DNA from 4 places in the Arthrobacter sp. StoSoilB19 genome. Region 4 is predicted to be linked to each of the others. Evidence: riboswitches for the same ligand, from Rfam matches in the RefSeq annotation. Region 4 holds a riboswitch; each other region holds the start of a gene.
What was found. A riboswitch is a leader RNA that binds a small molecule or an ion and turns the genes downstream of it on or off. The one in region 4 is predicted to bind thiamine pyrophosphate.

Region 1 (5,232 bases), 1.5 Mb from region 4:
GCGCGGCGTCATGGGTGGCGACGAAGATCTCAGTGAAGCCCATGGCGGGTGCCCTTCTTCCGTTGGCGGAGCTGCGTGCCGGGAGTTGCAGCCCGGCCGTACGGAATCAGCCTAGTTGCTGCGCGCCCGCCGGCAAACGCGCCGGGCCGGAGCCCGCGAGCCCCAACACTGGCCCGTCAGCACTGGCGCACGGCCCGTGCAGGAGCACCGGTCAGCGGACTGCCACCCGGAGCCGGTTGCGCCACGGGTCCTCGAACCGGAGCTCCGCGCCGGTGTGGTGGGCGGGCACCCCGGCGACCCTCAGGCGGTCAGCCAGCGCCCCGACGTCGTCACCCGAGGGAACCTCGATGAGCACCTCGCCCAACCCAAGGGTGTCCTTGCGGGGGCCGGCGCCGCGACTGTTCCAGACGTTCATGGCCATGTGGTGGTGGTAGCGGCCCGCGGAAACGAACAGGGCCTGCCCATGCCAGCCCGCCGTCTTCTCGAAGCCCAGGGTACCCACGTAGAAGTCCCTGGCGGTCTGGACGTCGCCAACCTGGAGGTGGACGTGCCCCACGCCTGCGGACGTCCGCCGCTGGCCTTCGAGGGATTCCTCAGTGAGGTGCTGCTCCAGGTAGCGCTGCGGCGGAAGCGCCAGGCTGTCCATCACCACGTCCGTCCCGTTCCAGGACCAGTTGCTGCGCGGCCGGTCCCAGTACAGCTCGATGCCGTTGCCCTCGGGGTCGGTGAAGTAGAAGGCCTCACTCACCAGGTGGTCGGCGCTGCCGGTGAAGGACCGGGGTTCGTACTGGGCTGCCGTGGCGATGGTGGCCGCCAGGGAAGCCTGGTCCTCGAACAATAGGGCGGTGTGGAACAGGCCGGCCTCTCCCCTGCCGGGAAGGTGCAGCCCGGGGGCCGGCGCCAGGTGGACCAGCGGCCTGCCGAGCCTGCCCAGGTAGAGCCCGCCGTCCTGCTCCGCCACCGCCTCCAGGCCCAGTGCGCGCTGGTAGTAGTCGGTCATGACCTTCATGTCGCCCACCTTGAGCATTACCGTGCCCATGGCGAGGTCGGCAGGAAGAAGATCCTGGCTGCTGGCTGCGTCGGTCATTTGAAGGCTCCTTGTGTTGGAGGCCGTCACTTCGGCGGCCTGTCACATATTAAAATTACTTGAAGCTTCAATTTATTCCAAGTAGCGGAACCAAATAACTCAACGGATGATGCGGCCGCCCAGCACCACGTGCTCCAGCGCCGTGATCGTGTCCGGGGTGGTCCGGGGGTCGTCCCGGCACACCACGACGTCGGCCCGCGCGCCTTCCTCCAGGTTGTCAGCGCCCAGCCACGCACGCGCTGCCCAGCAGGCGGCATCCAGGGCCGCATGCATGGGCAGGCCGGCCCCGTGCAGGGCGAGGATCTCATCTGCGATCCTGCCGTGCCGGATCACGCTGCCTGCGTCCGTGCCGGCAAAGATCCGGACGCCGGCGGCATGGGCCTCCGCCACCCGTTCCAGCCTGCGTTCCCACAGGGCACGCATGTGGGCGGCGTAGCGCGGAAACTTTGCGTCCGCCTGCTCCGCGATATCAGGAAAGGTGGCGATGTTGATGAGGGTGGGCACGATCGGTACGCCCTGCTCCACGAACCGGGGCAGGTGGCGCGGCAGCAGCCCCGGGGCGTGCTCAATGCAGTCAATGCCGGCGTCCAGCATTTGGTCCAGGGTGTCTTCGGCGAAGCAATGTGCCGTGACCCGGGCACCTTCATCATGGGCAGCCTGCACAGCGTCACGCACGACGGCGGCAGGAAAGGAGGGCGCAAGGTCGCCGGCGCTCCGGTCGATCCAGTCGCCCACCAGTTTGACCCAGCCGTCGCCGTCGCGCGCTTGCTTCCGCACGGCCTCCACGAGCCCGTCGGGTTCGACCTCCGCCGCGAAGCCGCGCAGGTAGCGGCGTGTGCGGGCCACATGCCGTCCTGCACGGATCAGTACCGGGAAGTCCCGGCCGCCCTGCATCCAGCGGGTATCGGCAGGTGAGCCGGCGTCGCGGACCAGCAGGGTTCCGGCGTTGAGGTCAGCCAGCGCCTGCTCCCGGGCAATGGCGGGTTCCACCGGGCCGTCGGGACCCAGGCCGATGTGGCAGTGGGCGTCGACGAACCCCGGCAGCACCCAGCCGTCGAGTTCCCGCGCCGGAGGGGCAGCGGGCCGGCTGAACGTGAGCTTGCCGTCCACCGACCAGAGTCCATGGCGTACCCGGTCCGGTGCGGCCAGGACGGGTCCGCGAAAGTAGATGATGTCTGCCATCGGGCTTCCTTTCGATGCCCGGTCAGGCTAGCACCCGCAAATGTGACACCGCCCTTCCGGGGGCCTGTGGTAGCTTCTTCTCTGACCACACGGGAGCCCTTGCAGGGGCTGAGATCGGGCTGACGCAGCCTGCGACCGTTGAACCTGTCCGGGTAATGCCGGCGAAGGAAGTGAGTATTCCCTTGAGTACGCAAAACACCCAGTTGAACCCTGCCCACCTGCCGTCCACCGGGGGTTCCGGAGCCGGCTCCACGCCCCAGGTGAACCAGTCCGAAGTGACCCGGTCCCTGGCGTCGCATTCGCTGGCCTATATCGACGACGCCGGGTCCGGCATCCGGGTACCCGTCACGGAAATTGCCCTGGAGCCATCGCCCAACGGCCAGCCGAACGCACCGTTCCGGACCTACCGGACGGCGGGGCCGGGAAGCGACCCCGTCCGCGGCCTGGAGCCCTTCCGCGCGGAGTGGATCGTGGCGCGCGGAGACACCGAGGCCTACAGCGGCAGGGAACGCAACCTGCTCGACGACGGCCGCTCGGCCGTCCGCCGCGGCGCCGCCTCCGCGGAGTGGAAGGGCGCGCAGCCGGTGCCCCGCCGCGCCGTCGACGGCCGGACGGTGACCCAGATGCACTATGCCCGGCAGGGCGTCATCACGCAGGAGATGCGCTTCGTGGCGCTGCGCGAGAACTGCGATGTGGAACTGGTCCGGAGCGAACTGGCCGCCGGCCGCGCCATCATTCCGAACAACATCAACCATCCGGAGTCCGAACCGATGATCATCGGCAAGGCCTTCCTGGTGAAGATCAACGCCAACATCGGAAACTCGGCCGTGACGAGTTCCATCGCGGAGGAGGTGGACAAGCTCCAGTGGGCCACGCAATGGGGTGCCGACACCGTTATGGACCTGTCCACCGGCGACGACATCCACACCACGCGGGAATGGATCATCCGCAACTCCCCCGTCCCGATCGGCACCGTGCCGATCTACCAGGCCCTGGAGAAAGTCAACGGCGAGGCCAACGCGCTGACCTGGGAAATCTTCCGGGACACCGTCATTGAACAATGCGAGCAGGGCGTGGACTACATGACCATCCACGCCGGCGTGCTGCTTCGCTATGTCCCGCTGACCGCCAACCGGGTGACGGGCATTGTGTCCCGCGGCGGCTCCATCATGGCCGGCTGGTGCCTGGCCCACCACCAGGAGAACTTCCTCTACACGCACTTCGATGAGCTGTGCGGGATCTTCGCGAAGTACGACGTTGCCTTCTCCCTGGGCGACGGTTTGCGCCCCGGTTCGACGGCGGACGCCAACGACGCCGCCCAGTTCGCGGAACTGGACACGCTCGCCGAGCTCACCCAGCGCGCGTGGGAGTACGACGTGCAGGTCATGGTGGAGGGGCCCGGCCACGTTCCCTTCCACCTGGTCCGGGAAAACGTCGAGCGGCAGCAGGAACTCTGCAAGGGGGCCCCGTTTTACACCCTGGGCCCGCTGGTGACAGATGTTGCTCCGGGCTATGACCACATCACCTCAGCGATTGGTGCCACTGAGATTGCCCGTTACGGCACCGCGATGCTGTGCTACGTCACCCCGAAGGAACACCTGGGCCTGCCCAACAAGGACGACGTGAAGACCGGCGTGATCACCTACAAGATCGCCGCGCACGCGGCGGACCTGGCCAAGGGGCACCCGGGGGCGCATGAACGGGACGACGCCTTGTCCAAGGCGCGGTTCGAATTCCGCTGGCGGGACCAGTTCGCACTGTCCCTGGACCCGGTGACGGCTGAGGCGTTCCACGACGAGACGCTGCCGGCTGAGCCTGCCAAGACGGCGCACTTCTGTTCGATGTGCGGGCCCAAGTTTTGCTCCATGCGGATCAGCCAGGACATCCGCGACGAATTTGGTTCCGCGGAGGCGCAGGCGGCACTGGCCGATGCTGCGGCCGGGATGCGCGGGAAGAGCGAGGAGTTCCTGGCAGCCGGCGGCAAGGTCTACCTGCCGGAACTGCGGGTGCCTGCTGACAGCTAGGACGCGCGGGCCGGCTGGCTCCGGCTGACCTGGCTGATGAACTGCCGGATGGCCCGGTCCCCGTCCGGGGAGTCATGGGGCCGGTGTCCTCCCGCGGCAACGCGGTGCAGGGCCCCGGTCTCCCGGAGGTACCCGGCGATTTCCTCGTAGAGCGGTTCCCACCCACCGGTCAGCACCAGCGTGGGCACCCCGGGAACAATGTGCAGCGGCGCCTCCCATGACGGGGCCTGGAGCCGCAGCCTGCGGGCGGACCTTTTTTCTTCCGTGGTGGCGGGCTGCTGGAGGTCGGTGGCGAAGACCCGCCGGACGAATTCGCGCTGGAAGTCTTCGTCGCTGAGCTGGTGGCGCACGTCGAAGAGGGGCTGCATGAGGCTGATGTGGGCGGCAGTGGCCGGGAGTTCCGCTGTCAGGGAGAGGCAGGCCGGTTCCACCAGCGTCAATGAGAAGACCAGGTCCGGACGTTCGACGGCGGCCATCATGGCCGCGATCGCCCCCTGGGAGTGCGCCACCACATGCCCGCCGGCGGCGCCGCGGCCGTCATCGGCAAGGGAGCGCAGGATGATGGCGGTGTCCTCCGCGAAGGACGACTCCAGTGGCTCCGCGAGGACGTCAAAGCCATGGCGGCGGAGGAACAGGGCGTCATAGGACAGTGCCATGCCGTGCTGGCGCGGCCACGCGGCGGCACCGAAGGTTCCGGCGCCGTGCACGAACACTACCCTCTGCTTGAACATGTCCCAACCCTATTCCACGGCACTGACATCCCAAGCAAGCAGCGCCAGGTGTCGTTCTGAGAGGTCAAAACGACACCTGACGCTGCGTTGCCGGGGAACTGCTACTTGCCCAGGAACTTGTCGAAGCCCTTGGGGAGGTTCAGCTGGGACGGGTCGAAGTCCCCGCCCTGCTGGCCGAAGGCGGCGCCCGTAGGCAGCGCCTTGGCGG
Region 2 (5,232 bases), 1.6 Mb from region 4:
GCGGGTGCCGAATTCAACGGCGCCCGGGGTCAGGGCGAACAGGGTGTCGTCGCCGCCACGGCCAACGCCGGCGCCCGGGTGGAAGTGGGTGCCACGCTGGCGGACGATGATCTCGCCGGCCGAAACAACCTGGCCGCCGAAGCGCTTGACGCCGAGGTACTGAGCGTTGGAATCGCGACCGTTGCGAGTGGAGCTCGCGCCCTTTTTATGTGCCATCTGAAATGCCTGCCTCTAAATTCTGGGGAATCTGTTGAAATGCCTGAACAGTAACCGGTGGTTACTTGATGCCGGTGATCTTGACCTTGGTCAGTTCCTGGCGGTGACCCTGGCGCTTCTTGTAGCCGGTCTTGTTCTTGAACTTCTGGATGACAATCTTAGGACCACGCAGGTCCTGGAGGATTTCAGCCGTAACAGTTACCTTGGCCAGGTCAGCGGCGGCGGAGGTGACCTTGTCACCATCAACCAGGAGCAGTGCGGGCAGCTCAATGGTGCTGCCGGCTCCACCGGCGACGCGGTTCAGGGTAACGAAGTCTCCAACGGAAACCTTCTCTTGGCGGCCGCCTGCGCGGACAATCGCGTACACCACTTGGGAACTCACTTCTCTCGACGTTTATTACAAAATTTGCGTGCGGAACCGACTTGCTAAAAGCTTGGTTTCTCGCTGTGCCTCAACGCCGTGGGGTCGTAACCCAAGTGTTGGCGTAAGCACCGAAGATCAAGAATACGCTAAATCCATCTTCGGCCGCAAATGAGGCTGGTTCAGGCGGGCCGGCTGTGGTAGTAACCACAGCCCGGCAGGAACCGCCGCAACCGTGCTCCACCATCATAGCCGGGCCCGGCCCGCGGGGGTCAGGAATGCAGCCTCGGCGCGTCGAAGAACTCCACTTCCAGGCGGCAGGACTGCTTGAACGCCGTCACCATCGCCGCCCTCTCATGGTCCGGCGCGGTCCGTCCGGCTGCATCCACGATGGCGATGGCTTTGCGGGTGGCTTCGGCGAAGCCCTCGTCGGCGTACGTCCGGAGCCAGGCCGCGTAGGCATGGCCGTCCGGTTCGCCCGAGGCCAGGAACCGGGCGTGGAGCTTCCCGCCGACTTCGGCGTAGAGCCAGAAGCAGGGAAGCACGGCGGCGGCGAGGACGGCATAGCTGCCCGACGCCGACGCTGCCGTGAGGTGGTCCACGTATGACTTGGTGACCGGGCCCAGGCCCTTCGGGGCCGGGCGGGTGCTGAGCCACGAGCGGTGGAGTTCCGATTCCACCTCAAGGCACTGCTGCGCGGATCCGGCCCAGAAAAGCTGCTCGGCCTCCGAGGGGGCCAGCGCGCTGGCCCGTGCCAGCACCCTGGAGTAGCCGTTCAGGTAGAGGGCATCCTGCGCCAGGTAGTAGGCAAAATCCTTCTCCGGAAGGTCTCCTGACGCCAGGCCGTGGATGAAGTCCAGTGCGTAGATGTCCGCCAGGTCCTGTTGGGCTTCCGACCACAACCGGGCCGCGAAGCCGCCCTCCTCCAGGACCGGCCGCACGTGGTGGAAGTGGTGTACGGGGCCGTTCCCCTGGCCCACCTCCAATTGGCCGGAGTTCTCAAGTGCGCCGGCCAGCCAGGGCTTGACCGTTCGCAGTGATGCCTCCCAATTGCCCAAACGGGCCTGGACTGTTGCCATGGCAGAGGACAGGGAACAGCCCGTCCCGTGGCTGTTCCGCGTGGAAACCCGCTTCCCCTGCACTTCCACCACGTCCGGCCCCAGGAGGCCCGAAGTGTTCACCAGCGCATCCGGGCAGTCGAGGCCTGAAAGGTGGCCACCCTTGACCAGCACGGTGGCTCCGGTGGCTTCCGCCAGGCGCCTGCCCTGGTCCAGCGCGGTGTCCCAGTCCTTCGCCGGCTCCATGCCCAGCAGCAGCGCGAGCTCGGGAAGGTTGGGGGTGATGAGGTGGGCAAGGGGCAGCAGTTCCCGGAGCGCGGCTTCGGCGGATTCCTTCAGCAGCCTGTCGCCGCTGGTGGCCACCATGACGGGGTCCAGGACCACGACGGCGGGACGGGCCTTTTCGAGCCACTGGCGGACAGTGCGGATCACCGACTCGTCGCCCAGCATGCCGATCTTGACGGCGTCGATGCTGATGTCGTCACTGACCGCGTCCAGCTGCTGGGCCAGGAAGCCGGCCGGCGGGACGTGGACGGACTGCACGCCCCGGGTGTTTTGCGCCGTGAGTGCCGTGATCGCGGCCATGCCGTATCCGCCATGGGCGGCAATGCTTTTGAGGTCCGCCTGGATCCCGGCCCCGCCGGACGGGTCGGAGCCTGCAATGGAGAGGACGCGCGGGACATCGCGGCCCCCAGGCAGCGCGGGGGCCACGCCGGACGCTGTGGGCAGGGGCATGGAGAGGGTCGAAGACAACAGACATCCCTTCGCCGGTACTAGCCGGACAGGTTCAACGGGTGTGGATCTCAGCCGGCCTTCTGCGCGGCACCCCGTGTCGGGTTCCAGAGTAGCCGCTGGAGCGTACCCGGCGGAAAGGTGACAGCACCCGCGCATGCAGGAAGTCCCCGCCCGTGGACTGTTCCCCCTGGATTCATGGGGGACAGTCCGCACGACGGGGACTTCCTGGGTGGCGCGTTAACTGCGCCTTGGCTTAGAGCTCCGAGGCGGGGACGCCGACGCCGAGGATGATCGGTTCCCCTGCCGGCTTGCCGGGCTCCGCCGCAGCGGGCTGTGCGTTGGCGGTGTCCGGAACCTTGGCTGCGTGCGAGTGCCCCGCGCCTGTCGCCTGGACGTTCTCGTGGTGCTGGACAGCGGTTTCATTTGCGGCACCTTGGGCCCGGCTGGCAGCGCGGTGGCGCCGCGGCCTGCGTTGCCGGGACTGCTCCAGCGTGTGGTCGGAGTAGTCCTTTTCCGCCGGAGCTTCCACGGCGGCACGCGCCTCCGCTCCCCCGCCGGGCTGCTGTTCGGGCACCGACTGTTTGGGCGCTGACTGTTCGGCCGGCTTCACCGTGCCTGCGGCCTTGGCGGGCGCGTTCTCCACGGGGGAAGCCGGCTGGCCGAGGTGGGCGAAGGCTTCCGCGAGCCGGTCCAGCGTGAGGGCGGGCCTGGGATGCTGGTCCTCAGCGTGCTCCACGAAGGGAAGCGGGACTTCCTCGCCGCCGAAGGTCAGGACAGCTGCGGGGCGTGCCGGGCCATCGGCGTCGTGCTTCTCTTCAACAGGGACCTGCGCCGGCTCGGCGGACGGTGCCTGCCGGGTGGCTGCCACCTCATCGTCATGCAGGTGGGCCGCATGGGCGGCAGCCGCGATGTTCGCCAGGGCAAGCCGGGTGGCCTCTGCCTTGGCGTGCCGCTCTGCGTCTGTGGGGTCCGGCAGGACGGTGTGGACGTGGACAGCAGGCGCCGGGGCAGCCTCGGGCTGCTGGCCGCCGCGTCCCCGCCGCCGTTTGCGCTCGGGACGGACTCCGGGCTGGCCGCCATCGGCCCGCTGCCCTTCGGGGCGGTGGGCTTCCCCGCGGGCTTCGGGGCGGCTGTCGGCGCGCTGGACGTGGTGCTCGGCCGCCACAATGTTGGCGCGGCGGTGCTCCACGGGATCGTCGTGCGTCACTACGCCCCGGCCGGCGCAGGCCTCACACTGCTCGCCGAAGACTTCCAGCAGGCCCGTCCCCATGCGCTTGCGGGTCATCTGGACCAGGCCCAGCGACGTGACCTCGGCAACCTGGTGCTTGGTCCGGTCGCGGCCCAGGCATTCCACCAGGCGGCGCAGGACCAGGTCGCGGTTGGATTCGAGCACCATGTCGATGAAGTCGATCACGATGATGCCGCCGATGTCGCGCAGCCGCAGCTGGCGCACCACTTCCTCGGCAGCTTCCAGGTTGTTCTTGGTGACGGTCTCCTCGAGGTTGCCGCCGCTGCCGGTGAACTTGCCGGTGTTGACGTCCACCACGGTCATGGCCTCGGTGCGGTCGATGACCAGGGAGCCGCCGGAGGGCAGGAACACCTTCCGCTCAAGGGCCTTGTGGATCTGCTCGTCGATGCGCCAGGCGGAGAAGATGTCCTGGTCCTTGGTCCACTTCTCGAGGCGGCCCACCAGGTCCGGCGCCACGTACGTGACGTAGGCCTCGATGGTGTCCCAGGCCTCCTCACCGGAGACGATCAGTTTGGAGAAGTCCTCGTTGAAGACGTCCCGGACCACCTTGATGGTCAGGTCCGGTTCGCCGTACAGCAGCTCCGGGGCCAGGATCTTGGTGGACTGGGACTGGCTTTCGATGCCTTCCCACTGGGCGCGCAGGCGGTTGATGTCGTGCGTCAGTTCCTCTTCCGAGGCACCTTCCGCGGCGGTCCGGACGATGACGCCGGCGTGCTCGGGCAGGCGGTCCTTGAGGATGCGCTTGAGGCGGTTGCGTTCGACGTCGGGCAGCTTGCGGGAGATGCCGGTCATGGAGCCGCCGGGCACGTAGACCAGGTAGCGGCCGGGAAGGGAGATCTGGCTGGTCAGCCGGGCACCCTTGTGGCCGACGGGATCCTTGGTCACCTGGACCAGGACGGTGTCGCCGGATTTGAGCGCGTTCTCGATGCGGCGCTGCTTGCCTTCGAGGTTGACGGCTTCCCAGTTGACCTCACCGGCGTACAGCACGGCGTTGCGGCCACGCCCGATGTCCACGAACGCAGCTTCCATTGACGGCAGCACGTTCTGGACCTTGCCCAGGTAGACGTTGCCAATGAGCGAGTCCTGCTGGGTCTTGGACACGAAATGCTCGGCCAGGACACCGTCTTCAAGGACGGCGATCTGGATTCTGTCGTCGCGCTGGCGGACGATCATCTGCCGGTCCACGGATTCGCGGCGGGCCAGGAACTCGGCCTCGGTGATGACGGTGCGGCGGCGGCCGGTGTCGCGGGATTCGCGGCGGCGCTGCTTCTTGGCCTCAAGGCGGGTGGAGCCCTTGACGCTGGTGACCCGGTTGTTGACCGGCGCTTCACTGACCGCGCGCGGGGCACGGACCCTCGTCACCGTGTTGGGCGGGTCGTCGCCTTCCCCGCCGGTCAGCTCCAGGTCCTGGTCACCGCGCCGGCGGCGACGGCGGCGGCGGGACGTCACGCCGTCCTCGGCTTGTGTGGCGCTGTCCTCGTCGGCCTCGTCCTCGGCGTCAGCCTCGGCGCTGCCACCCTCGATGTCCTCGTCCGCCTTGTCGCCGACGCGGCTGCGGCCCCTGCGGCCGCGGCTGCGGCGACGGCGGCGGCTGGAGGAATCGTCGCCGTCGT
Region 3 (5,232 bases), 1.1 Mb from region 4:
GATCACCGCGTGCTTGAAGGCTTCTCCCATGAGCGTGGGGTTCTGGGCGCGGGTCACGGCCGTGGCCAGCAGCACGGCGTCGCAGCCCAGCTCCATGGCAAGGGAGGCGTCGGATGCCGTGCCGATGCCGGCATCCAGGACCACGGGCACGGAGGCCCGGGAAACGATGAGCTCAATGTTGTGCGGGTTCAGGATCCCCAGGCCGGTGCCGATCGGGGCACCCAGCGGCATGACGGCGGTGGCTCCAAGGTTCTCCAGCCGCAGGGCCAGCACAGGATCGTCGTTGGTGTAGGCGAAGACCTTGAAGCCGCGGTTGACCAGCTGCTCGGTGGCCTCGACCAGTTCCACGGCGTCCGGCAGGAGGGTTTGTTCATCGGCGATGACCTCCAGTTTCACCCAGTCTGTTTCCAGGGCCTCCCGGGCCAGTTCCGCGGTAAGGACCGCGTCCCTGGCCGTGAAGCAGCCGGCCGTATTGGGCAGGACCCGGATTCCATGATCCACCAGCAGCTGGAACAGCGAGCCGGTTTCAGCCGTGGAGTAGCGCCGCATGGCCACGGTGGTCAGTGCGGTGCCGGAGGCAAGGAGCGCCGCGCCCAGGCCATCGAGGCTGGGCGCTCCCCCGGTGCCCATGATGAGCCTGGAACCCAGCGCGACGCCGTCGATCACCAGGGCGTCGCCGGCACCGGCGTTTCCTGCAGGGTTGATGGTGCTGGTTTCGGTCATGGCGTCAGCCTCCCTGTACTGCTGTAACAAGTTCGATGTCGTCGCCGTCGGCGAGCGCGGTGGCGAACCATTGGCTGCGCGGCACCACCTGGGCATTGTGCGCGACGGCGACGCCGAGTTTCCCGCCGTCGGTCGCCTGTCCGTTGTCCGCCAGCGGGCGTCCGGTGACCTCGCTGACCAGCGTGGTGATCGAAGCTCCGTCGGCCACCGTGTGCGGGTTTCCGTTAAGGGTGATGTTCACGCAGTCTCCTTGATGTGGGGGCTTGTTGCTGCCGTTGCCGGCCTGGAAAACCGGTCCGGGCTGAAGGGACCCCAGCGGGGATCGGCCCTGCCGTCCAGCAGTTCCCTGCAGATGGCCGCCGCGGCGGGAGTGAGCAGGACTCCGTGCCGGAAGAACCCGGTGGCGATGATGAGTCCGGGGACGTGCCCGGCCTGTCCTCCCCCGGCGCCCGGAGCGGCCGGCACCCGGCCCAGGAGCGGCGCGTTGTCAGGGGTACCGGGGCGGGCGCGGGCGGTGCATTCCAGGAGTTCGAGTTCAGCGACGGCGGGCACCAGAGCCTGCGCATCCCGCAGCAGCTGGTAGACGCCGCCGGCACTCACGGCATCGGAGCGGGCGTCCTCCCGCTGCGTAGCTCCGATCACCACGGTCCCGTCCTGCCTGGGAACGATGTACACGGGGATGCCGTGGACCAGGCCGCGCACCGTTGACGTCACCAAGGGCTGAAGGTGGCGGGGAACGGCAAGGCGCAGGATATCCCCGTGCACGGGCCGCAGCGGCAGCTCAAGGCCGTCCGGCAGGCCGTCAAGCGCCCCCGCCTGCAGGCCATTGGCCACCACGGTCTCCGTTGCCAGCACCGTGCCGCCGCCGGCCAGGCGGACCCCGGAAACCGTTCCGCCCTCCCACAGCAGCCCGGCTGCCCGCTCCGGCACGGCAAAACCTTCCACTGCCCCGGCAACCGCCAGCTGGGGCTGCTCCTGCGCCGCGCCGGCCAGGGCCAGCCGCAAGGCGGCCACCAGGCGCCGGGGATCCACCTGGTGGTCCGCCGGGGTATCAAGTGCGCACGCAATGGCCGGGCTGAGCAGCGGCTCACGCTTCCGGGCCTCCCGCACGGTCAGGGGTTCCACCGCCAGCCCGTTGGCCTGCTGGACTGTGCGCAGGTCCATCAGCGCCCGGCGGTCGGCCGCGTCGGCACCCACGGCGAGGGTCGGCGTCGTCAGGTATCCGGAATCCGCGCCCGTTGCCCTGCCCAGCCCGGCGGCGAACCCGGGCCAGCGCGATGATGCGTCAAGCATCAGTTCCAGGAGCTCTTCCTCCTGGTAATGCAGTTCGCTGACGGGAGCCAGCATGCCGGCCGCCGCCCAGCTGGCGCCGGTACCGGGCGCGTCATCAATGAGGACCACCGAGCGCCCGGAACGCTGCGCCTCCCAGGCAATGCCGTGCCCCACCACTCCCCCGCCGATGACGGCAACGTCGGCCCGGAGGGTGGAGGGAATGGAGCTGCGGGCGGACCCGGGGTGATGGGTGAAGGGGGTACGCATGTGGGTTCCTTCCCTACGCCGGCATTAACCGGATCAGGTCAAGCGGTCGGCTCTGACGCCCTCTCAGCCCGGCGCTTTGTGACAGCCGCCGCGGGCTCCCGCAGTACCAGCCCAGTTTAGAGGAACTAGGCTTGCACGCATGAATGTGTCCACCCCATCCTTTCCCGCCGGCCACCACGCTCCAGCCACCGAAGTCGTCAATTCACGGGACAACGACGCCCTGAAGGCAGCCCGCCTGTACCTCTGCACCGATGCGCGCCGGGACCGCGGCGACTTCGCGGATTTCGTTGACGCCGCGTTCGCCGGTGGCGTGGACATCATCCAGCTGCGCGACAAGACCATCGAGGCGGCCGAGGAACTGGACCTCCTGGCGGTGCTGAAGGAATCCGCGGTACGGCACGGAAAGCTGTGGGCGGTCAATGACCGTGCGGACATCGCCGTCCTCTCCGGGGCACCGGTGTTCCACATCGGCCAGAAGGACCTGCCGCTGGCGGCGGCGCGCACGCTGGTCAACGGCAACGCCGCCATCGGGCTCTCCAGCCACACCACCGGGCAGGTGGACGCCGCCCTGGCAGCAACTGCCGGACCAGCCGGGCTGGACTACTTCTGCGTGGGTCCGGTCTGGGCAACCCCCACCAAACCCGGCAGGTCCGCCGTGGGCACTGACCTGGTGAAGTATGCCGCCGAGGCCTCACGGCAGGCGGCGGACCCCGTGCCCTGGTTCGCCATTGGCGGCATTGACCACGGAAACGTCCACCAGGTGGCGGAAGCCGGTGCGCGCAGGATCGTGGTGGTGCGCGCCATCACCGAGGCCTCCGATCCCGCCGCCGCTGCCGCCTCCCTCCTCGACGCATTGGACGCCGCCGCCGCCTGATGCCATATCGGCGGACTTGGAGCTACGCTGACTTTTGTGTCACATCATCGGCTGGCTCCAAACGTCCATGACCACAGGAACGCCCTGGAAGAGGCGTTGGGCCTGCTGCGCACCGAACTTGAACTGCCGGGACCGTACCCGGCTGAGGCAGTGGCGGATGCCCGGGCCGCGGTGGCAGCGCTGAGGCTTCCGTCCTATGACCTGACCGCCGTCCAGTTCGTGACCATCGATCCGGCCTCCTCCACGGACCTGGACCAGGCGGTGTTCATCGAACCGGACGGGAACGGCTACCGGGTAATGTACGCGATCGCCGATGTGCCGGCGTTTGTTGCGCCGGGAGGTCCCCTGGACGCCGAGACCCGGCGCCGCGGCCAGACGTTCTACGCTCCGGACGGCCGGATTCCGCTGCACCCGGAAGTGATCAGCGAGGGGGCAGGAAGCCTGCTGCCGGGCCAGGATTGTTCGGCTTTCGTATGGGACTTCACGCTCGACGGCGACGCAACGGTTGTGTCGGTGGGCGTCAGGCGGGCGCGGGTCCGCAGCCGCGACAAGCTCAGCTACAAGGGTGCGCAGGAAGACCTCGACGCCGGGACGGCCTCGCCGGTGCTGCGGCTCCTCCGCGAGGTGGGCCTGAAGCGGGTGGCCCTGGAGCGGGAACGCGGCGGGGCCAGCCTCAACATGCCCGAGCAGGAAATTGTCCAGCTGCCCGACGGCGGCTACCGCATTGCTGCCGTACCGCAGCTTCCCGTGGAGGACTGGAACGCGCAGATTTCCCTGATGACCGGGATGGCCGCCGCGCAGCTCATGCTGGAGGGCAAGGTGGGAATCCTGCGCACCATGCCCGCCCCGGACGAACGGTCGCTGAAGCATTTCCGGCTGCAGACCGAGGTGCTGGGCAGGCCCTGGGACGGTGAAGTCAGCTACGGCGAATACCTGCGTTCCCTGGATCCCACCGATCCCCGCCAGCTGGCCATCATGCATTCCGCCGGCATGCTGTTCCGGGGCGCCTCCTATACCGCCTTTGACGGAACGGTCCCCGAGGACGGCGTGCAGTCTGCCATCGGCGCGGCCTATGCCCACACCACCGCGCCGCTCCGCCGCCTGGTGGACCGCTTTGTGCTGGTGATCTGCGAGGCCCTCAGCAATGGCGGGGATGTTCCGGACTGGGCGCGGGAAGCCCTGCCGCTCCTGCCGGGCATCATGGCCGGATCGGACCAGCTCGCGTCCAGGATGGAACGACTGGCCCTGGACACCGTTGAGGCCGCGCTGCTGCTGAACCACATCGGGCAGGAGTTCGATGCGATCGTGATTTCCGGCTCCCGGCCGCAAAACGGAAACGGGAATGGAAACGGGACCGGGACGGTGAAAAACGGCAACGGGAAGAACGGAAACGGCACCGGAAGTTCGGGCATCATCCAGATTGCCGAGCCCGCGGTCACTGCCCGGTGCGCCGGCGAGCTGGAGTCGGGTACCAAGGTCCGGGTCCGGCTGGTTTCCTCGGACATCACCACCCGCGAGATCCATTTCGAGCTGATCCCGTAAGCGGCGGCGGCCGCGGCAGGCGGGCCGAAACGTGTTTCTGCGACCTTGCAGCTAGACTGAGAGGGTAGAAATGGATGCCCGGTCGTTGATTTCCTTGATTTGAAACCAACAAGCCCGCCCCTACGCGATCTTGAGATTTGCCCGTTGGTCACCAGTGCCAGCATTAGATAGCCCGCGATCGGCTTCCACTGGAATCGCTTGCGCGCCTGAGCGTGCTCCGGAACGGCCAGTCCTGGCCGGCCCGTTGAGCAGGCAGCGCCATTGCCCAAATGAATAAGGAAACTCCCCCGTGAGTGAATTGCATACCCACCAGCTCCTGAGCGATGAGACCGGCACGGAAACCATCGAGCCGGAAGAAACCATCATCTCCGACGAGACCCCGCACGAGATCGCGGAGAAGTCTTTTGCCGACTACAACGTCCGCGAGGACATCGTGGAATCCCTGGCTGACGCCGGGATCACCCACCCGTTCCCCATCCAGGCCATGACCCTTCCGGTGGCGCTGGGCGGCCACGACATCATCGGCCAGGCCAAGACGGGCACCGGCAAGACCC
Region 4 (5,232 bases):
TGACGCTGCGGGTCCTGCGCGCCGCGTCAACGTCCATGGCTTCCAGGTCCAGGACGGCGGGACGGCGAAGACGCAGGTCAGTGTCGTTGAGCCAGGTGCACTCGACGCCGATGCTGGTCAGCACTTCGACAATGCGGTTGACTTCCTCGATCCGTGCCAGCCGGCGGAGCACGGTGGTGCCACGGTTGATCAGGCTGGCGCACAGCAGGGCGACGCCGGCGTTCTTGCTGCTGTTGACATCCACGGCACCGGAGAGGGTACGGCCGCCCTCCACCCGCAGGTGCGTCATCTGCGGCTTGCCGACGTTGACGATGCTGCGGTCGAAGATCTTTTCCAGCCTCTGGATCATCTTCAGGCTCAGGTTCTGCTTGCCCTGCTCCATCCGGGCAACGGCGCTCTGGCTGGTGCCGAGCTCGGCGGCCAACTGGCCCTGGGTCCAGCCCTTCTCGCTCCGGGCATCCCTCAACATGGCGGCAACGTGCTCAGCGGTCTCCTGCGTCATATCCGCAAATATATCATAGATGAGTTACGCGGGCCCTGATCGGCCACTGGTATGGGGCATCGGGAAAGCCTCTACCCACTGCATGCGATAGGAATCACCTGGGCCGGACCGCCAACATCAACTGCCCAGCCACACCATGTTCCAGGTCCCGGCGGCCAGGGCAGCAAATAGCGCGAGGCCGGCCACCAGGACACCGCCGGCCACCACCCCAAGGTCCAGCGCGCTGAACGTGGATTCCCGGGCCCAGGTCCGGTTGCCGCCGCCGAAACCGCGGGCTTCCATGGTCACAGCAAGCCGGGACGCGCGGCGGATGGCCTGTACCAGCAGCCCGAAACTCTGGCCCAGCGTGGCCTTCACCCGCTGGGCCACGCTGCCGCGCGAACCCACGCCACGCGCACGCCGGGCCATCCCGATGGTCTGCCATTCTTCAGCCATGAGCCCCACCAGGCGCATCGCGGCGAGCGTTCCCAGGACAAAGCGGTGCGGCAGGCGCGCCTTCTGCGCCAGCGCGTCGGCAAGGTCCGTGGGATCGGTGCAGCTCATCAGGAGCACGGCCGGAAGGGCGATCGCAAAGCCGCGCAGGAGGAAGCCGATGCCCAGCTGCAGGGAACCTTCGCTCATGGACCAGATCCCGGCGTCGAGCAGGATCCGGCCGCTGTCCGGGGCCAGGATGGAGGTGCTCCAGCCACCCACGGCAGCGGCAAGGATCAGCGGCCAGCCGCGCTGCCACAGCAGGGACAGGGTGAGCCCGGCCAGGGGAAAGAGCAGAAGCTCAAAGACCAGGGCCACGGACGCCGAAACCCAGTCGATGGACAGCGCCAGGACGGCGGTGATCAGCAGGACGGCAGCGAACTTGCTTAGTGGATTGGCGCGGACCAGGAGGGCATGGTTGCCGCCCAGGGTGAGTTGCTGCCTCATGGCGCCACCGCTTCCGCCGCGGCCATCCGCAGTTCGGCCCCGCCCAAGGCCTGGGTGAATTCGGCGTCATGGGTCACGGACACCACGGCAGTGCCGGCATCCAGGAGCTCGGACAGGAAGGACGCCAGCTCGGCCCATGTGTTGGCGTCCTGCCCGAACGTGGGTTCATCCAGGACCAGGACCTGCGGGCTGGCGGCAAGGACGGTGGCCACGGACAGCCGCCGCTTCTCGCCACCGGAGAGCGTGTAGGGGTTGGCGTCCACCAGCGCGGTGAGCCGCAGCCGCTCCAGCAGTTCGTCCACCCGATCCCCGCCGTGGCCCAGGTGCCGGGGGCCGAACAGCAGTTCGTCAAGCACCCTGCCGGTCACGAACTGGTGCTCCGGCTCCTGGAACACCGTCCCCACTCGGGAAATCAGCTGATCCGCCTTCCACCGGTACGGGTCAATGCCGGCACCGCGGCTCAGGTCCATGGTGGCGGAGACCTTTCCGGACACCGGTTCCAGCAGCCCTGCCAGGGTCAGGGCGAAAGTGGACTTACCGGCGCCGTTGGGACCCGTCACGGCGAGCGCCTGCCCGGCGCGCACCTGCGCGGCCAGGCCTTCCTGGACCGGTGACGGCGGAATCTTCCTTAAGCCCTTGCGTCGGGGACGTTCGCGGGCGACTGCCAACTGTTCGGCTGCGAGCAGGAGGTTTCCCGTGCCGGGGGCCGGGACCACCGCCCGGGCACGGGTTGCCGGGACGTAGCCGGGGACCCACACACCGGCGGCGGCCAGCATGGCCCGCGCCTCCGTGAGCACCTGGTCCGGCGGCCCGTCCAGGAGTACGGCAGGATCCGCGGCGGAGCCCGGCTGCAGGACCACGATCCGGTCCACCAGGTCCTTCCACACGGACACCCGGTGCTCCACCACCACCAGCGTGGCCCCGGTCTTGTCCAGGCACCGCGCCACGGCATCGCGGACCTCCAACACGCCGTCCGGGTCCAGGTTGGCGGTTGGCTCATCCAGGAGGATCAGGCCCGGGCGCATGGCCAGGATGCCGGCCAGCGCCAGGCGCTGCTTTTGCCCGCCGGACAGGGCCGACGTCGGGTGGTCCAGCGGCAGGTGGGACAGTCCGACGTCGGCAAGCGCCTCGTGCACGCGCGCCCAGATTGCTTCCCGTGGGACGGCAAGGTTTTCGGCACCGAAGGCGACGTCGTCCCCCACCCGCGACAGGACCACCTGCGTCTCGGGGTCCTGCTGCATAAGTCCGGCGCGCCCGCGCTGGGCGCGGGGCACGGCGCCGTCAACCAGCAGCGAACCCGACTCGTCGGCGTCCCCCGCCTCGCCGCCGTCGTCGTTGATGTCCCCCAGCACCCCTGCGAGCGCGTGCAGGAGCGTGGACTTCCCGGCGCCCGAGGGGCCGAGCAGGAGCACCCGCTCCCCCGGGCTGATGTCCAGGTCAAGCGCATGGACGGCAGGCTTGGCCCTGCCGGCGTGCCGCCATCCCCAGCCCCGGGCTGTGACGGCGGCAGGGCGGACGGTGCCGCCGTCACGCTGGGCTGGTGCCATCAGGAGAAGACAGGCTCCGTGGCGGCCTTGCGCGAAGCGAAGGAGCTCAGCACGCCGGTACGCGCCAGGCCGCGGGTGGCCAGCCAGGACAGGGCGCCGGCGAGAATGGCGCCGGAGAGGGTGGTCAGCACGATGTACGCCAGCTTGTCCGCACCGGAGTAGGCGATGTTCCAGCCCCACGGTGCGAATGAGTCATTCAGTCCGCAGAAGAATCCAGCCGCGGCGCCTGCCAGCAGGGAGACGGGCAGGTTGAACTTGCGGTAGACGAAGATGGCGAAGATGATTTCCGCGCCGAGGCCCTGGATGAAGCCGGAGAAGAGGACCGAGGCACCGTACTGGGAACCCATGAGGAGTTCCCCGGTGGCGGCCACGGTTTCACAGAACAGGGCGGCCCCGGGCTTGCGGATGATCAGCATTCCCAGCACGCCGGGAATCATCCAGCCGCCCGCCAGCAGCCCGGTCAGGGGCGGGTAGGCGGCATTCATGGGGGCAGAAAGCGCGGCTGCTCCCTGGTCCCACGCCCAGAAAATGACGCCGCCCGCGATGGCCACCAGCGCGGCGACCACGATGTCCACGACGCGCCAGGACTTACTGGTGGTCTTCTTGATTGCTGCAGTACTCATGTGATCCTCCTGGGAAACAGGAGGGGAAAGTGGACCCGGCTGACGGCTGTTGCCGTGCAGCCGCGGCACTTTGAGAACTCGACTCCCTTGCGCCGGTACTAACCGGATCAGGTTCGAGGGTCTGCGGCTGTCCGCACTCTCAGCGCCCACCTGCGGTGCCCGGCTTGTGCCAGGATGTCCGACGGCGGCGCTCCCCTGTCGTTATTAGTGGTGCTTTTGGATGGGTAAGGCTTTTTGAACTGCCCTTCCGGGCGTGGTCAAGTTTACACCTGGCGGGGGTAGATTGAGGGCCATGAGCGCCATTCCACCGGATGTGACCGGATTCGATCCTGATTCCGCCGACGCCCAGCTGGAGGGGTCACTGGAAGCGTCGATCGCCCGCATCGAGGCGGAGGTCCGGGAGCTCCAGTTCCCCGGCTTTTCGCTGGATGACGCGTTGAACCTGGGCCTGCTCCTGGTGGAGCTGGGCAAGGAGCGGTCCCTTCCCATCGCCATCGACATCACCAAGGGCGAGCAGGTCCTGTTCCACGTCGCGCTCCCGGGCGCCACGCCGGACAACGGGCACTGGATCCGCGCCAAGCAGCGCACTGCCGCCCGGTACGAGGTGCCGTCACTTTTGGTGGGGCTTCGCGGCCGGCTGGGCGGCGGCCGGATCGAGGACAACGCCTGGTTCGACCAATCCCGGTATGCAGCCCATGGCGGCGCCTTTCCGATCTACGTCACCGGCGTGGGCGCCGTGGCCACGCTGACCGTCTCCGGGTTGCCGCAGCTGCAGGACCATGACCTGGTGGTTGAGGCGCTGCGCGACATCCTGGGGTCGTCGCTGCGGGATTAGGCGCCGGTTGACCTGCCGCCAACAGGAAGCCTGCTTAGCTTTTATTAGTAATCATGCTTACTATATTGGTTCCCGGGTTTCGAGGAGGACAGGGCATGGGAGTCACCATGGGCGGTCCCGCGTTCGTTCCCGTCACCAGCGCGGCAGACCAAGGAGCACCATGAGAATCCCGGAATCCAGAGGCCCCCTCAGCAACGCCCTGTTCGCACTCCTTGCGCAGGCTCCGGCCGAAGCCGGGACGGGGCTGGACGGGCTGTACCACCTCGCGGCACGGCAGGTGGCCGGCACTAGTGACATCATCGGCGACGAGGACATCCAGCTGGCCCTCTTCTGCCTCTACGAGCTCCACTATTCCGGCCTGGCCGGCGTCTCCGACGACTGGGAGTGGGAGCCGGCGTTAATCCGGGTCCGGCAGCTGGTCGAGGCACCGTTTGAGGCAGCCCTCCGTACCGCCGCGCACCAGGCCGCCGCAGACTTCGAACTGCCTGCCGGTGCCCTGACCAGCGACCAGGTAGCCGACGTCCTGTTCGGCCTCGCAGCCACGGACACCGGGCCCAGCGTCTCCCGCTACGTCGCCAGGAAGGCGGGCCTGGACCAGCTCCGGGAGTTCCTGATCCACAAGTCGATGTACCAGCTGAAGGAAGCCGACCCGCATACATGGGCCATTCCGCGGCTCAGCGGACGGCCCAAGGCGGCCCTGGTGGAAATCCAGGCGGATGAATACGGCGGCGGCCGCCCCGAGCGCATGCACAGCGCGCTGTTCGCCCGGACCATGCGCGGTTTGGGCCTCGACGTCAGCTACGGCGC

Region 1: it holds a riboswitch for thiamine pyrophosphate, as region 4 does, so the genes downstream of both, thiC (phosphomethylpyrimidine synthase ThiC) here and LDO86_RS18640 (ECF transporter S component) in region 4, are expected to answer to the same signal.
Region 2: it holds a riboswitch for thiamine pyrophosphate, as region 4 does, so the genes downstream of both, thiD (bifunctional hydroxymethylpyrimidine kinase/phosphomethylpyrimidine kinase) here and LDO86_RS18640 (ECF transporter S component) in region 4, are expected to answer to the same signal.
Region 3: it holds a riboswitch for thiamine pyrophosphate, as region 4 does, so the genes downstream of both, thiO (glycine oxidase ThiO) here and LDO86_RS18640 (ECF transporter S component) in region 4, are expected to answer to the same signal.

Annotation. Positions count from the first base shown of each region.
Region 1 covers NZ_AP024650.1:2,561,888-2,567,119, forward strand. The annotation lists gene LDO86_RS11800 (hypothetical protein) at 1-43, opposite strand, end outside; gene LDO86_RS11805 (VOC family protein) at 212-1,087, opposite strand; gene LDO86_RS11810 (amidohydrolase family protein) at 1,187-2,269, opposite strand; TPP riboswitch at 2,349-2,456, shown strand; gene thiC (phosphomethylpyrimidine synthase ThiC) at 2,452-4,293, shown strand; gene LDO86_RS11820 (alpha/beta hydrolase) at 4,290-5,024, opposite strand; gene ffh (signal recognition particle protein) at 5,126-5,232, opposite strand, start outside.
Region 2 covers NZ_AP024650.1:2,473,657-2,478,888, forward strand. The annotation lists gene rpmA (50S ribosomal protein L27) at 1-216, opposite strand, end outside; gene rplU (50S ribosomal protein L21) at 278-586, opposite strand; gene thiD (bifunctional hydroxymethylpyrimidine kinase/phosphomethylpyrimidine kinase) at 850-2,370, opposite strand; TPP riboswitch at 2,378-2,475, opposite strand; gene LDO86_RS11370 (ribonuclease E/G) at 2,624-5,232, opposite strand, start outside.
Region 3 covers NZ_AP024650.1:2,901,813-2,907,044, forward strand. The annotation lists gene LDO86_RS13290 (thiazole synthase) at 1-723, opposite strand, end outside; gene thiS (sulfur carrier protein ThiS) at 728-964, opposite strand; gene thiO (glycine oxidase ThiO) at 961-2,262, opposite strand; TPP riboswitch at 2,255-2,374, opposite strand; gene thiE (thiamine phosphate synthase) at 2,402-3,136, shown strand; gene LDO86_RS13310 (RNB domain-containing ribonuclease) at 3,173-4,678, shown strand; gene LDO86_RS13315 (DEAD/DEAH box helicase) at 4,968-5,232, shown strand, end outside.
Region 4 covers NZ_AP024650.1:4,027,180-4,032,411, forward strand. The annotation lists gene LDO86_RS18625 (UDP-N-acetylglucosamine 1-carboxyvinyltransferase) at 1-502, opposite strand, end outside; gene LDO86_RS18630 (energy-coupling factor transporter transmembrane component T) at 620-1,420, opposite strand; gene LDO86_RS18635 (ATP-binding cassette domain-containing protein) at 1,417-2,967, opposite strand; gene LDO86_RS18640 (ECF transporter S component) at 2,967-3,590, opposite strand; TPP riboswitch at 3,657-3,797, opposite strand; gene LDO86_RS18645 (heme-degrading domain-containing protein) at 3,883-4,425, shown strand; gene LDO86_RS18650 (iron-containing redox enzyme family protein) at 4,586-5,232, shown strand, end outside.